DNA from 2 places in the Bradyrhizobium sp. 153 genome. Region 2 is predicted to be linked to the other one. Evidence: predicted binding sites of a transcription regulator. Region 2 holds the regulator's gene; the other holds the start of a gene.
The links. The regulator HrcA, encoded in region 2, represses chaperone genes, less so after heat shock. The targets are predictions, from matches to a motif close to GTTAGCACTCNCNNNNNGNGAGTGCTAAC.
Positions count from the first base shown of each region.

Region 1: a site for HrcA is predicted at 4,800-4,828, ahead of IVA91_RS09415 (co-chaperone GroES). Genes of this name have one in related genera too.

Region 1 is NZ_JADPKH010000033.1:28,525-35,878, reverse strand. It holds gene IVA91_RS09440 (glycosyltransferase family 4 protein) at 1-118, shown strand, start outside; gene IVA91_RS09435 (glycoside hydrolase family 130 protein) at 166-1,464, shown strand; gene IVA91_RS09430 (hypothetical protein) at 1,962-2,141, shown strand; partial or broken gene IVA91_RS09425 (hypothetical protein) at 2,255-2,518, opposite strand; gene IVA91_RS09420 (Crp/Fnr family transcriptional regulator) at 2,903-3,664, opposite strand; gene IVA91_RS09415 (co-chaperone GroES) at 4,861-5,178, shown strand; gene groL (chaperonin GroEL) at 5,321-6,961, shown strand; gene IVA91_RS09405 (hypothetical protein) at 7,197-7,354, opposite strand, start outside.
Region 2 is NZ_JADPKH010000097.1:40,130-47,483, reverse strand. It holds gene IVA91_RS24760 (hypothetical protein) at 1-819, shown strand, start outside; gene pncA (bifunctional nicotinamidase/pyrazinamidase) at 963-1,685, shown strand; gene grpE (nucleotide exchange factor GrpE) at 1,746-2,363, opposite strand; gene hrcA (heat-inducible transcriptional repressor HrcA) at 2,457-3,545, opposite strand; gene rph (ribonuclease PH) at 3,713-4,426, shown strand; gene rdgB (RdgB/HAM1 family non-canonical purine NTP pyrophosphatase) at 4,437-5,072, shown strand; gene hemW (radical SAM family heme chaperone HemW) at 5,059-6,213, shown strand; gene IVA91_RS24725 (penicillin-binding protein activator) at 6,217-7,354, opposite strand, start outside.

The DNA.
Region 1 (7,354 bases), on a different contig from region 2:
TGCGAATGAGAACTGCGGCGGGGAATCAGTCGTGTCGTATCTGCTCGGCCTCTGCGAAATCAGGCAACTCGCCCGCCTGAGTGAAAGCCGCGTGCAGCCCGCGCCGCTGGTTGCCTGACGGCGTTCGATCATTTTCCCTCTCCTTGAAAACAATCCGAGGATGCTTTGTCGCAATCTCCATTCCTGAACCGTCAGGCGCTTTATTTGCGGCCCGATCCGACACGGGTCATCGTGCGCCCTTTCAAGCCGGCGACCGAGCCGCGCGATCTCAACCCGACGGACAAGACCCGTGCGAACCACATCGTCGATCGGGTTCTGGCACTCGGCGCCGATGCGGCAGCCCGCCAACTCGAAGATGTTCTTGAGAATTTCCTCGGCCGGCACCGCAATTTGCTGCGGGCCTTCGAGGCACGCGCCGACGAAATGGAAGATGCGTTGGTCGTCCACGCCTCGTTCACGCAAACGCAACGTCAATTGGTCGGTGCCTATTTTCTCAACGAGTATTCGTTCGAAGCGTCTGCCTTGTTCAACCCGAGTATCGTAGCGCATCCCGATCAGTCCGGCGCTCCTCCCGGTGCGTTACGCTTCATCCTGAGCCTTCGTGCCGTCGGCGAAGGCCACATCTCGTCGCTGACCTTTCGGTCCGGAATGATCGCGGCAGACGGCGCGGTCAGCGTCGATCCAACGACGCGCCTGGCCTCGAGCCCTACCATTCTCGTGCAGACGCAGGGGCCCGCCGGATACGATGTCGAGGTTGCTTTCCAAAGCGGCGAAGATATCAGCGAACGGGTCATCTTTCCCATTACCGCATCTCAGTCGAATGGCATTGAGGATGCACGCTTCGTGCAGTTCAACGATGGCGAACGACAGATCTACTACGCGACCTACACCGCCTATAGCGGTAGGGCGATCAGGTCGGAGCTAATTGAGACGTCCGATTTCGTGTCGTTCAGGCTGTCCACTCTGAAGGGCAGCGCCGCTCGCAACAAGGGCATGGCGCTCTTCCCGCAGAGGATCGGCGGCCGGTATGCCATGATCGCCCGGCAAGACAATGAAAATCTCTATCTCATCTATTCCGACGACCTCTATACATGGGACGATGGCGGCCACGCGCTTCTGAAACCCGAATTCCCGTGGGAGTTCGTGCAGATCGGCAATTGCGGATCGCCCATCGAACTGGATGCGGGATGGCTGCTGCTAACCCACGGTGTCGGGCCGGTTCGGAAATATTCGATCGGGGCAGCGTTGCTGGATAAGAACGATCCCTCGAAAGTACTTGCGCGCCTGCATGAACCCTTGCTTCGACCCGACCCGCCCGAACGTGAGGGATATGTCCCAAACGTCGTGTACACATGCGGCGCGTTGCGACATCACGACAAGATCATTTTCCCCTACGCCGTCTCGGATACATTCTCAAACTTCGCGACGATCAACATCGCCAGTCTGATGAACGCCATGGAATGAACGATATTTTGTTGTAAAAGCAGAGATTGCAAATGGCCAAATGAGAACCGCGGATCAGTAAATGATCGGTGCAACGTGAACGGCGGAGCGGCTCTCATCTGGTTTCGAAATAGAAGAGTCATGCTTCCAGAAAGCGGCATCCGTCGGCGCTACCCGGATGTCCGTGAAGGGCTCAGAAGCGGAACGGCAACAGGATGTATTGCATTGCATCACAGTACGGCCCGCGTTAGAGCAGCTGTAGGTTTAGAGATAGATCCATGTCATACGCCTACAAGCTGAATGAAGACGTTCGCCACCAGCCACAAGGGCCACAAGGACGTGCTGCTACTGAGCGTCCAATGATTTACACCATCGTTCAACATATGCCCATCGAGGCAGATGGACGTATTAGATACCGCATCAAGTGCAAATCGGAGAAGATCGAGCGAGTCGTTACGGAAGATCAGCTTTCGTATTCTCAGTGATCTGGCGCGCTTTTTGACGGTAGGATTCTAGTCATGCTGAACGATCGCGAAAATATCCTGAACGCGCTCCGCGAAAAACCACTCAAAGTCTACGAAGTCATGAGACGCGCCAACATCGTGAATGAAGAAACTTGCCAATCCCTCCTGTTGAAGATGCGAGACGAAGGGTTGGTGAAGTTCGATATTCACAAAGGGCGATGGCTCATCGGATGATATTCGAGAAATTGCGGCGACCGTCCAGCGTTGATCACTGGAGACTCGCCCCGGCGATCAAGAACACGCTCGAACTTGTTGAGCAGGGTCTAATTCGGAACGCTGCGCGGGACTCAGTGGTCTTGCGGAAGACATTCCGGGCAAGTGTCGCCGATCCAACACGTCCCCAATCTCAGCCGCGGCTTGATCGGGAGACAGGCCGGGCGGCGGATCTTGTCTCGCGATATCAGGGCTCGGTCACGGGCGTGCGGGTCGGCACGGTCCCGCTTCCATCCATGCTCCTCGCACTCGCGGATGGCGCCAGCGTCCTGCAGCGCGGAAATCGCGCAGCCGCCTAGGGTCCAGATCGCCGGCCGTCTTTCCTTCGTCATCAGCATATAGATCGCTCCTGCCGGGACGAATCCTTCCCCCTCGCTCGTTCCCGGCGGTTAGCAAGTGGCAGGGATTACGGATCGCTGGGCACGGGCTTGTCCACGTGTTCCGTGGGTCTGTGCAGAACCTATGTGGCCGGCGCTGGGTCTTCCTTCTCGCCGGGATCGGCACTCGGTGCCTCGCCGGGCGCACCGGTAGTCGGCGCAAGAGACTAGGATGCCGCGGACTGCGCTCAAGTGTTTCGCTACGCTCGACTCGCCGACGGATCCGCTAAGCAGTTCGGCTTATCCGCCCCACCACACCGATGTACACAGCATCGGCGGAGCAGTGGAATCGTTTCCGTCCGTCTGCGCCGGGCTGCGCGCTGCCGTCGCGCGGCAGGGCCCGACTCACCGCTGGTCGAGCGTTCGTGATCTAACAAGGCCAGGGTTGCCTGATGGGGCGGTAACCGTCGAAAAAATCTTCTCGACTTCGAGACGTATCGTACCGTGGCATTCACACGCCGCTGCTGCGAGTCGAATTGGGTCGATCTCGATGTGGCCTCGCCGATCCGACCGAATCGCTCCTGACGCACGCAGATTACGCATTAGGAGCGTCACCGTTGTTCGTCGCACGCCGAGTATCTCCGATAGCGCTTCCTGAGTCAGCGGCAGGACATCGGTGTCGATACGGTCGCGAAAACTTAGCAACCAGCGTGCCATCCGGGCTTCCACCGGATGCAGTGCGTTGCAGGCTCCGCCGAGCTGAAGCTGCACCAGCATCGCCGTGATGTGGCTCTGGACCGCACGTCGGATTGCGGGGCTCCGGCTAAAAGCGGCGTGAAACCGCGAGACGGAAATCCGCGAGGCGGTGCCTGCCGCGCGAACGACGGCCGTGATGGCGGAGGGCGACGAGCCCAGCACGGAAAGTGTGCCTAGGGCGCCCTCGCATCCGACTACAGCACTACCAACGGTCTGCCCACCCGCCATGTCGATCATGAGAGAGATGACGCCGCTGTGAGGGAAGACGACATGCTCGACCTGGTCCCCCATTCGCGACAGCAGCGCGTCCTGATCGAGTGCGACCCTCTCCAGATCCGGCGCGAGCAGAGCGAAGTCTCCTGACGGCAGTGCTGCCAAAAGGCGGTTACCGATCCCGGCAGCGCTCGTCACTGCAGATGACCCTTACGACGCTCGAGTCCGGCTTGTGTTCGTATAACGTGATTCAACGGCCTGCACACGGCTTCGTTCTCAACGACCAAACTCCTATCTACTAGTAAGCGCTAGCCGACTGTTCTGCTCCCCGTCCTCGCATAGATAGAAATGCAGTGGAACGAGACAATTGCGAAATGCGCATGGGTAACACCGTACGGCAGCTTGCTCCATCCGCCGGCAAACTTTCTTGAGATTTCGGGCAAACTAATTAGCGCGAGTTCCTGCGTGCCTTCGCTTGTGCGCGATGATGCGGCCTCGAACGAAAATAAAACGAAAGTTTCTGCGACAGGAAATGATGTGTGGTTCCGCAGCGCCGTGTTTGGACTGACGGGAATTGCCCGGCATCTTTGGCGAGCTTCCGGGCAGGTCCCCGCCTCGCGATCTCTAGACCGCTCATTGCCTACTGGTCGACTTGCGAGTGAGCACGTGGCGACGTCGGCTTGCGTCCTGGTCCATGCCTGTGCAGTTTGAAGTCAAGTATGGACTGCGCAGTGGACACGAGCTGTCGGTCTACTCGTCGTGCAAAAGGCCAATTTCGCTTGGCCTGACCCTCACCCTATCTGGCAATTTCTCCCGCCTGGAACGCGTTCTGCAAAGGCTTTAGGTTGCGCCAATGCTTACTATCAACATCAATTGGGATTAGTTTCTCGCGGCCTTGGGGACGCTGGTCGTGCTGGCGTACTACGCGAACGGACGATTCACGAAACTCGAGACCAACGTTGAAACGCTCAAGAAAGCCGTTGAGGCACACGCACAGCAGACGTGCTGTGCGTAAACGAGAACGTCGCAAATCCTCAGTAAGCCGATCGAAAGCTCCCCCGCGATCTTGTTCAGCACACTCGCGCGTCCACGCGGTCAGCTGGTCCTTGACGCTGGGGCTCCGGCGGCAACAGATCTAATTGTTCGACCTTTTGCGACCATCACCTCCGCTCGTACAGCAGGTTCGCACTTTCCCTCCGAACCGTGCTTCACGAGGTCCGCCGCCAGCCTTATGTCGACGAGAGCCAACGGAAACGACATCGGTACCAAGTTAAAGTCTAAATCCTCGACCGAAGCCCTTGCGCCCCCGTGTCGCAGGCTTATGTGAAGAGCGGTTAGCACTCGCCCAATCCGACTGCCAATCCAGAAATAATCACAAAGCCGAGGAGGAACGCATGAAATTCCGTCCGCTTCACGACCGCGTCGTGATCAAGCGCATCGACGCCGAAGACAAAACCGCTGGCGGCATCATCATTCCGGACACTGTCAAGGACAAGCCCTCGCAGGGCGAAATCGTCGCTGTCGGCCCCGGTGGCCGCGACGAAGCCGGCAAGCTGATCCCGATCGACCTGAAGGTCGGCGACCGCGTGCTGTTCGGCAAGTGGTCCGGCACCGAGGTCAAGCTCGATAGTCAGGAACTGCTGATCATGAAGGAAGGCGATATCATGGGCGTTCTCACCAATCTGCCCGCCGCCAAGAAGAAGGCCGCGTAAGCGCCAGCCAGTTTTCCTTATCCTGGGGATTCTGCGTCGCCGGGTTCTCGAAGGATAAGGCCCCGCAATTCGAATCTCATCCCTCAAAAGCCGCTTATTCATGGGGCCCTGAGGGTGTGACTAGTTGAAAACGGAGATCATCATGTCAGCAAAAGAAGTCAAATTCGGCGTCGACGCCCGCGACCGCATGTTGCGCGGTGTCGACATTCTCCACAATGCGGTGAAGGTCACGCTCGGCCCGAAGGGCCGCAACGTCGTGCTCGACAAGTCGTTCGGCGCTCCCCGCATCACCAAGGACGGCGTCACCGTCGCCAAGGAGATCGAGCTCGAGGACAAGTTCGAGAACATGGGCGCGCAGATGGTGCGCGAAGTCGCCTCCAAGTCCGCCGATGCGGCCGGCGACGGCACCACCACCGCAACCGTGCTCGCGGCTGCGATCGTCCGTGAAGGCGCCAAGTCGGTTGCCGCCGGCATGAACCCGATGGACCTCAAACGTGGTATCGACCTCGCGGTCGAGGCCGTGGTCGCCGACCTCGTCAAGAACTCCAAGAAGGTCACCTCGAACGACGAGATCGCCCAGGTCGGAACCATCTCGGCCAACGGTGACGCGGAGATCGGCAAGTTCCTCGCCGACGCCATGAAGAAGGTCGGTAACGAAGGCGTCATCACGGCGGAGGAAGCCAAGTCGCTCGTGACCGAACTCGAAGTGGTCGAGGGCATGCAGTTCGACCGCGGCTACATCTCGCCCTACTTCGTCACCAACGCCGACAAGATGCGCGTTGAAATGGAAGATGCCTACGTTCTCATCAACGAGAAGAAGCTATCTCAATTGAATGAATTGCTTCCCTTGTTGGAAGCCGTGGTGCAGAGCGGCAAGCCCCTCGTGATTATCGCCGAGGACGTCGAAGGCGAGGCCTTGGCCACGCTGGTGGTGAACCGTCTGCGCGGTGGGCTGAAGGTCGCGGCCGTCAAGGCGCCGGGCTTCGGTGATCGCCGCAAGGCCATGCTGCAGGACATCGCAGTGCTGACCGGTGGGCAGGCGATCTCGGAAGATCTCGGTATCAAAATGGAGAACGTCACGCTCAACATGCTCGGTCGCGCCAAGAAGGTGATGATCGACAAGGAGAACACCACGATCGTGAGCGGCGCCGGCAAGAAGGCCGACATCGAGGCGCGCGTATCCCAGATCAAGGCGCAGATCGAGGAGACCACCTCGGACTACGACCGTGAGAAGCTCCAGGAGCGTCTGGCCAAGCTCGCCGGCGGCGTCGCGGTGATCCGCGTCGGCGGCGCGACCGAGGTCGAGGTGAAGGAGCGCAAGGATCGCGTGGATGACGCGATGCATGCGACCCGCGCCGCGGTCGAGGAAGGCATCGTCCCGGGCGGCGGCGTCGCGCTGCTGCGTGCCGCCGAGCACCTCAAGGGTATTCGCACCAAGAACGACGACCAGAAGACCGGCGTCGAGATTGTGCGCAAAGCGTTGTCCTACCCGGCCCGCCAGATCGCGATCAACGCAGGCGAGGACGGCTCGGTCATCGTCGGCAAGATTCTGGAAAAGGATCAGTACGCCTACGGTTTCGACTCGCAGACCGGCGAGTACGGCAACCTGATCTCCAAGGGCATCATCGATCCGACCAAGGTGGTTCGCGTGGCGATCCAGAACGCAGCCTCGGTCGCGGCGCTGCTGATCACCACCGAAGCCATGGTCGCCGAGCTGCCCAAGAAGGGCGGCGCCGGTCCGGCGATGCCTCCGGGCGGCAGCATGGGCGGCATGGACTTCTAAGTCCAACCGCTTAGCGCTCAAAAAGTTAAAGAAAGGTCCGGCAGCGATGCCGGCCTTTCTATCCCGCCGACCCTAGTCGTATGAAGCTGACCGCTCTCAGGGGGCAACGTGGGGCAACACCAGAAAGGACGCCAGTTCTCAGAAATAGCGTGATAATCCGGACTGAATCCAGAAATATTCGGCGTGGATCCGGCCGAGCGAACTGCTACCATTGGCGATGCGATAGTCAGGCTCGCTAGCTCAACAAAGTACGGACCTTCATGGCGGCGTCATAGATCTCGATCTGAAGCATCGGATAAACCGGCTTTAGTTTTCGACCTGATGCTTCAGCGGCGTCGACAGTGTCAAACTCCGACTTGAAATGGCCGTCGATGATCGTCGCGAACCCATCGG
Region 2 (7,354 bases):
AGCACGGCCAAGACCTTTCCGGGCTTCGAGAGCGAGGACGGCAATGTCAAGGTGCTGATCACCGAGCTGCCGCCGGCGGCCTATGGCGAGGTCGTGAGCGCCTTCAATTCCAATCCGGCCGGTGCGAACGGCGTCAAGCAGGACAAGATCGAAACCCCCGCGGGCCTTGCCTATTTCACCACCGAAAGCGGCAAGGCCGGCGATACCCCGGTGAGGCGCTATTCGATGATTGTGCCGGGCGCCGGCTTCTCCGGCTATGTCGCGGTGCAGATTCCGGAGAATGCGACCAAGATCTACAGCGATGAAGCGGTGCGCCAGATGTTTGCGACCGCCGTCACCCGCAAGCAGGTCTCGGCCGAAGAGCAGATCGCGCTGATGCCGTTCAAGATCACCGATCTCGCCGACTTCAAGGACATCCGTACGCTGGCGCCGGGCTCGAGCATCATCCTGGCCGACGGCGACGAGAGCACGGGCTATGAATCGAAGCCGTTCATGATCCTCGGCCTGATTGGCGCCACCCCCCAGCAGACCGACGACCGCGCCCGCTTCGCCCAGGAAGCGGCGCTCCAGATCCCCGGCGTGCGCGAGTCGCGCGTCACCATGTCCGAGCCGATCCGCATCAACGGCCAGCAGGGTTTCGAGACCCGGATCGACGGCGTCAGCGGCAAGGACAAGGTTCCGGTGACGGTGGTGCAGTGGATCCGCTTTTCAAGCGGCGGCACCTCGCTGCGCATCATCGCCAGCGCCCCGCGCGACCAATGGCCAAGCGCCTTCACCCGCTTCCGCGCCGTGCGCGACGGCATTCAGCCGAAGGGCTAGCTCCCGTACGCGGGAGCGGTGAGGATCCGCCGACCCAAGCCCAACCCCTCGCCAAGACCGACTGCATTTTCGGGCTTCTGTTCGCACACAAGCGGAACTAGGCTTGGCCTCCATTGGGTTCATTCCTGGAGGGGAGACGAACGATGCTGGATCGGCGACACATCTTGGCGGCGCTTGCGACCACGGCGCTCGCGGGCCTCGCACCAACCGCGCTGTTTGCGGCCGCGTCAATCAAGCCTGACGAAGCCTCCGCGCTGCTCGTGATCGACGTGCAGAATTGCTTCCTGCCCGGCGGCAGCCTCGCGGTGAAGGAAGGCGAGCAGGTGGTGCCCGTCATCAACAAGATCGCAAAAGCGTTTGCGAACGTGGTGATGACGCAGGACTGGCATACGCCCGGGCACATCTCGTTCGCTTCGGTGCATTCCGGCAAGAATCCGTTCGAGACCGTCGATCTTCCCTACGGCAAGCAGGTGCTGTGGCCGGACCATTGCGTGCAGGGCACCGACGGCGCCGCGCTGTCAAAGGATCTTGCGATCCCGCACGCCGAACTGATCATCCGCAAGGGTTTTCACAAGGAGGTGGACAGCTACTCGGCCTTTCTCGAAGCCGACGGCAAGACCTCGACGGGCCTTGCCGGCTATCTCAAGGGCCGCAAGATCAAGCGCGTCTTCGTCGCCGGTCTCGCCACGGATTTCTGCGTCGCCTGGACCGCGCTCGATGCGCGCAAGGCGGGCTTCGAGGTCTATGTGGTGGAGGACGCCTGCCGCGGCATCGACACGCAGGGTTCGCTGGCAAAGGCCTGGGCTGATATGGCCAAGGCCGGCGTGAAGCGGATTCAGTCTGCGGATATCGCGGTGACCGCGTAATAATTTCGCGCAGTCATTCCGGGGCGGCCCGAAGAGCCGAACCCGGAATGAGGCCAAGGTTCAGTTTGCCGCGCTGTTCGGCTCGTTGGTGTTGGCCGCGGGCGCGGCCTTCGCGCCGCCTTTGGCGACACCGACCAGGGCGGGACGCAGCACGCGCTCGCCGATGGTGTAGCCGGCCTGCACGACCTGCACCACGGTGCCCGATGGCACCGACGCATCGGGGACTTCGAACATCGCCTGCTGGAAATTAGGATCGAACTTCTGGCCCTGCGGATCGAACTTCTTGACGCCGTGCTTTTCCAGCGCGTTGAGCAGCGAGCGCTCGGTGAGTTCGACGCCTTCGATCAGCGAGATCAGGCCGGGATCGGCCGCGGCACGCGCCTCGGCCGGTACGGCATCGAGCGCGCGCTGGAGGTTGTCGGCGATGTCCAACACGTCGCGGGCAAAGCCGGTAATGCCGTAGAGACGGGCGTCGGCGACCTCCTTGCTGGTGCGCTTGCGCAAATTCTCCATCTCGGCCAGCGTCCGCAGCATGCGGTCACGCGCCTCGGCCGCTTCCTTCTGCAACGTCTCGACCGAGCCCGGCTCGGGATCGTCGGGCATGATGTAAGGCTTCGACACTACCGGCTCGCCGGTCGGCGCGGTCGTGTCTTCGGGTTGCCGGTCTTGATCGGTCATCGGCTCTAATCTCGAACTCGTTTCCAGGGATTGTTGGCCCGGATATCGTGCCTAAGCGTACGAAAATCAAGCGCCCGTGATCGGGAACGCCGGTCAGCCCCCCAAAAGCCGACTGACGATGCGGGCGGCGTAGTCCACCGTCGGGATCACACGGGCATAATTCAGCCGCGTCGGGCCGATCACGCCGAGAACGCCGACGATATGGCCGGCGGCATCCCGATAGGGCGAGATGATCGTGGAGGAGCCCGACAGCGAAAACAGCTTGTTCTCACTCCCGATGAAAATTCGCACGCCTTCCGCGGTCTCGGCCCGGCCGAGCAGGTCGATCACGCCGCGCTTGGTCTCGAGATCGTCGAACAACAGGCGCACCCGCTCGAGGTCCTCCAGCGCGTGCAGATCTTCCAGCAGATTGGCGTGGCCTCGGACGATGAGCTGGCGGTCCTCGTTCTCGCCTCCGGACCAGCTCGCGATGCCGGCCGCGATCACCTTTTGCGTCAGCTGATCGAGCTCGGCCCGGGCCTCGCCGAGTGCGGTCTCAAGCTCGAGCCGCGCTTCGGCCAGCGTGCGGCCACGAATCCGTGCATTGAGGAAATTGCCGGCTTCGGTCAGCGCCGAGGAGGGAACTCCGGGCGGCAGCGTCAGCACGCGGTTTTCGACCTGGCCATCCTCGCCGACCAGGATCACCAGCGCTTTCTCCGGTTCCAGACGAACGAACTCGATGTGCTTGAGCCGGGCGTTGGATTTTGGCGTCAGCACGACCGCGGCGGCACGGGTCAGGCCCGACAGCCGCATCAAGGCCTGGTCCAGCGCCGCCTCGACCGATTGCGCCTGGCCGACCGACGAAAGCTGACTCTGGATGGATTGCCGTTCGGCCTCGGTGAGGTCGCCGACCTGCATCAGGGCGTCTACGAAGAAGCGCAGTCCGAGTTCCGTCGGTAGCCGGCCGGCGGACGTATGGGGCGCATAGATCAGGCCGAGCTGTTCCAGGTCGGCCATGACGTTGCGGACCGAGGCCGGCGACAGCGGCATCGCGATCAGGCGCGAGATATTGCGCGAGCCCACCGGCTCACCGGTCGCGAGATAGCTTTCGACAATTTGACGAAAGATGTCGCGGGAACGCTCGTTGAGCTGGGCAAGGCCTGCGCGCGGCGCGATCAGATGCATCGGATCGTGATGGGCCACAGACGGTAACTCCTCTCAGATACTCATAATTTGTCCATCCCGGACGCTTCTGACAAGCGTGGCGTTTGCGGGCCCGAAATCAGGGGTGAAAAAACCTTGCCGCCCACCCTCACCCCACCTACAAGCACCGCGAATAGCCTTTCCCGTGAGTTTTTGGAGGACTTCCCATGCGGCCAAGCCGCCGTGCGCCCGACGAATTGCGCCCCGTGACGCTGGAGCGCGGCGTGGTCAAATATGCGGAAGGCTCGTGCCTGGTGAAATTCGGCGATACTCATGTGCTGGTCACCGCCACGCTGGAAGACCGCCTGCCGCCGTGGCTGAAGGGCCAGGGGCGCGGCTGGGTCACCGCCGAATACGGCATGCTGCCGCGCGCGACCTCAGAACGCACCCGCCGCGAGGCCTCCGCCGGCAAGCAGAGCGGCCGTACCGTCGAGATCCAGCGCCTGATCGGCCGCAGCCTCCGTACCATCGTCGATCTCGAAGCGCTCGGCGAGCGGCAGATCACGGTCGATTGCGACGTGCTCCAGGCCGACGGCGGCACCCGCACGGCTGCGATCACCGGCGCTTGGGTCGCACTTGCCGATTGCATCAACTGGATGAAGGCGCGCAACATGATCAAGGCCAATGTGCTGCGCGACAACGTCGCCGCGATCTCCTGCGGCATCTATAATGGCACGCCGGTGCTCGATCTCGACTATGCCGAGGATTCGGAAGCCCAAACCGACGCCAATTTCGTCATGACCGGCGATGGGCGCATCATCGAGGTGCAGGGCACCGCGGAACGCGAGCCGTTCACCGAAACCGAGTTCCTGGCGCTGATGGCGCTGGCCCGCAAGGGCGTCGCGCGTCTGGCGGACTTGCAGAAACTGGCTGTGGCGTAGTCAATAGGCCATGCACCGCCGAATCACGGACAAGCTCGTCATCGCCACCCACAATCCCGGCAAGCTCGCCGAGATGCGGGAGCTGCTTGCGCCGTACGGCATCGAGGCGGTGTCGGCTGGTGAGCTCGGCTTGGCCGAGCCCGAAGAGACCGGCAACGATTTCCGCAGCAACGCCGCGATCAAGGCGATCGCGGCGGCGCAGGCGACCAAGCTTGCCGCTTTCGCCGACGATTCTGGCATCGTGGTCGACGCGCTCGACGGCGCGCCCGGCATTTTCTCCGCGCGCTGGGCCGGGCCGAACAAAGACTTCGCAGCGGCGATGGCGCAGATCGAGCGCCTGCTCCAGGAGCGCGGCGCGACCACGCCCGACAAGCGCAAGGCCCATTTCGTTTCGGCGCTCTGCGTCGCCTGGCCCGACGATCATCGCGAAGAGGTCGAGGCGCGCGTCGACGGCACGCTGGTCTGGCCGCCGCGCGGCACCGCCGGCTTCGGCTACGATCCGATGTTTCTGCCCGATGGCCATAGCCGCACCTTCGGCGAGATGGAGAGCATCGAGAAGCACGGCCTGCCGCCCCTCGGCCTCGGCCTGTCGCATCGCGCCCGCGCCTTCGTAAAACTGGCGGAGATCTGCCTTGAGCCGCGCTAAGGAAGCCTTCGGCGTCTACGTGCATTGGCCGTTCTGCCTGTCGAAATGCCCCTATTGCGACTTCAACAGCCATGTCCGCCACGCCGCGATCGACGAGGCGCGCTTTGCATCCGCCTTCGCCCGCGAGATCGCAACCACGGCTGAGCGCGCACCCGGCCGTGAAGTGACCTCGATCTTCCTCGGCGGCGGCACGCCATCGCTGATGCAGCCCGCAACCGTCGGCGCGGTGCTCGATGCGATCGGCAAGCACTGGCATGTTGCAGGCGACGTCGAAGTGACGCTGGAGGCAAACCCGACCAGCGTCGAAGCCACACGCTTTGCCGGTTATCGCACCGCCGGCGTCAACCGCGTCTCGCTCGGCGTCCAGGCGCTCGACGATGCCTCCTTGAAGGCGCTCGGCCGTATGCACAGTGCGCGCGAGGCCCTCGATGCCGTCGCCATCGCGCGCCGTTCGTTCGACCGTTATTCGTTCGACCTGATCTACGCCCGACCCGACCAGACGCCGGCGATGTGGGCGGACGAGCTGCGTCTCGCGATCGATGAAGCGGCCGAGCATCTGTCGCTCTATCAATTGACGATCGAGGAAGGCACGCCGTTCTTCGGCCTGCACCAGGCCGGCAAATTGAAGACGCCGGACGAAGCCGTCGCGCGCGCGCTCTACGACGTGACGCAGGAGACCTGCGACAAGCTCGGCCTGCCCGCCTACGAGATTTCAAATCACGCGCGGCGCGGCGCCGAGTGCCGGCACAATCTGGTCTATTGGCGCGGCGAGGAATATGCCGGCATCGGTCCCGGCGCGCATGGCCGCCTCGACATCGATGGTATCAGGCACGCCACCGCCACCGAAAAGCGCCCCGAAGCCTGGCTGATGCGGGTCGAGACCAACGGCGACGGCGTCGTCACCGACGAGCTCCTCAACAGCGAGGAGCGCGCCGACGAATTTTTGCTGATGGGATTGCGGCTCGCCGAGGGAATCGACCCTGAGCGCTACAAAGCCCTCTCGGGCCGCCCGCTCGACCCCCGCCGCATTGCGCTGCTGCGCGAGGAAGGCGCGATCACGGTGGACGCCACGGGCCGGCTGCGCGTGACGAGCAGTGGCTTCCCCGTGCTGGATGCGGTGGTTGCGGATCTGGCGGCGTAAGCGCTACGCCCCAAAACTCTTCGGCGAGCCTGCCACCGCAACCCCGCCGCCGGTCGTCACCTTCATCACCGCAAGTCCTCGCTCGTTGGTGCCGTCGGGGCGGAAGCGAAACAGGCCGTCGATGCCGGCAAAGCCTGAGGGGTTGGTCAGCACGTCGGGCGAGAAGCGCGTCGTGCCTTGCGTGCGCGCCAGTGCGGCGACGAGGGCGACTGCGTCATAGGCGAGCGTCGCAGTGCGCACCGGCTCGGCGCCATATTTGGTGCGGTAACGGCCGGAGAAGGCGCGGAAGCCGGCCGGATCCGGCGCGGCATAGAGGCCGCCTTGCAACGCTGCGCTGGCATAGACGCGCGGATTGTCCCACAGGCCGGTGCCGAGCAGCTGGATGTTGCGCAAATTCGCACCCGCCGCAGTCATCGCATCCGCCACTGAAACCACGGCATCGCCGTCGTCGGCAATGAACAGCGCGTCCGCACTGCCGAGCTGCTGCGCCACGGTTCGAGCTGGGGTGGCGCGGTCGGCGCCGTATTTCTCGAACGCGACGATGCGCCCACCACGCCGCGGCACTGCCGCCTTCACGGCGGCTTCGACCACGTTGCCATAGGCGTTGTCGGGCACGAGCACGGCAACGGAGCGCTTTCCGATGCTGGCGGAATATTCGACGATGCGGTTGACGTCGGACTCCGGCAGGAAGCTGAGCAGATAGACGCCGCGTCCGGCGATGCTGGAATCGGTCGAGAATGCCATCACCGAGATGCCGCGCGTGCGCGCGACCTGCGCCACCGCCGGCACCGATTGTGCGAACAGTGGTCCCAGGATGATTTCGGCGCCCTCGTCGACCGCCTGCTGCGCACCAGCTTGCGCGCCTTGCGGGCTGCCATTGTCGTCCTTGATCAGGAGCTGGATGTTCGGGTTTTGGAACTCGGCCAGCGCCATCTCGGCGGCGTTGCGCATGGATTGCGCCGCGAGGCCTGCATTGCCAGCCGCCGACAGCGGCAGGATCACGGCGACCTTGACCCCACCGGTGCCAGCGGTCGTGCCCTGTTGGGGCGGACCAGCCGGCTGCGCCGGTGGCGCGGAGCTGGAGAACTGGCTGAGACTCTGCTGCACGCCGGCGCAGGCCGACAGCAAGGGGGCGCCGAGC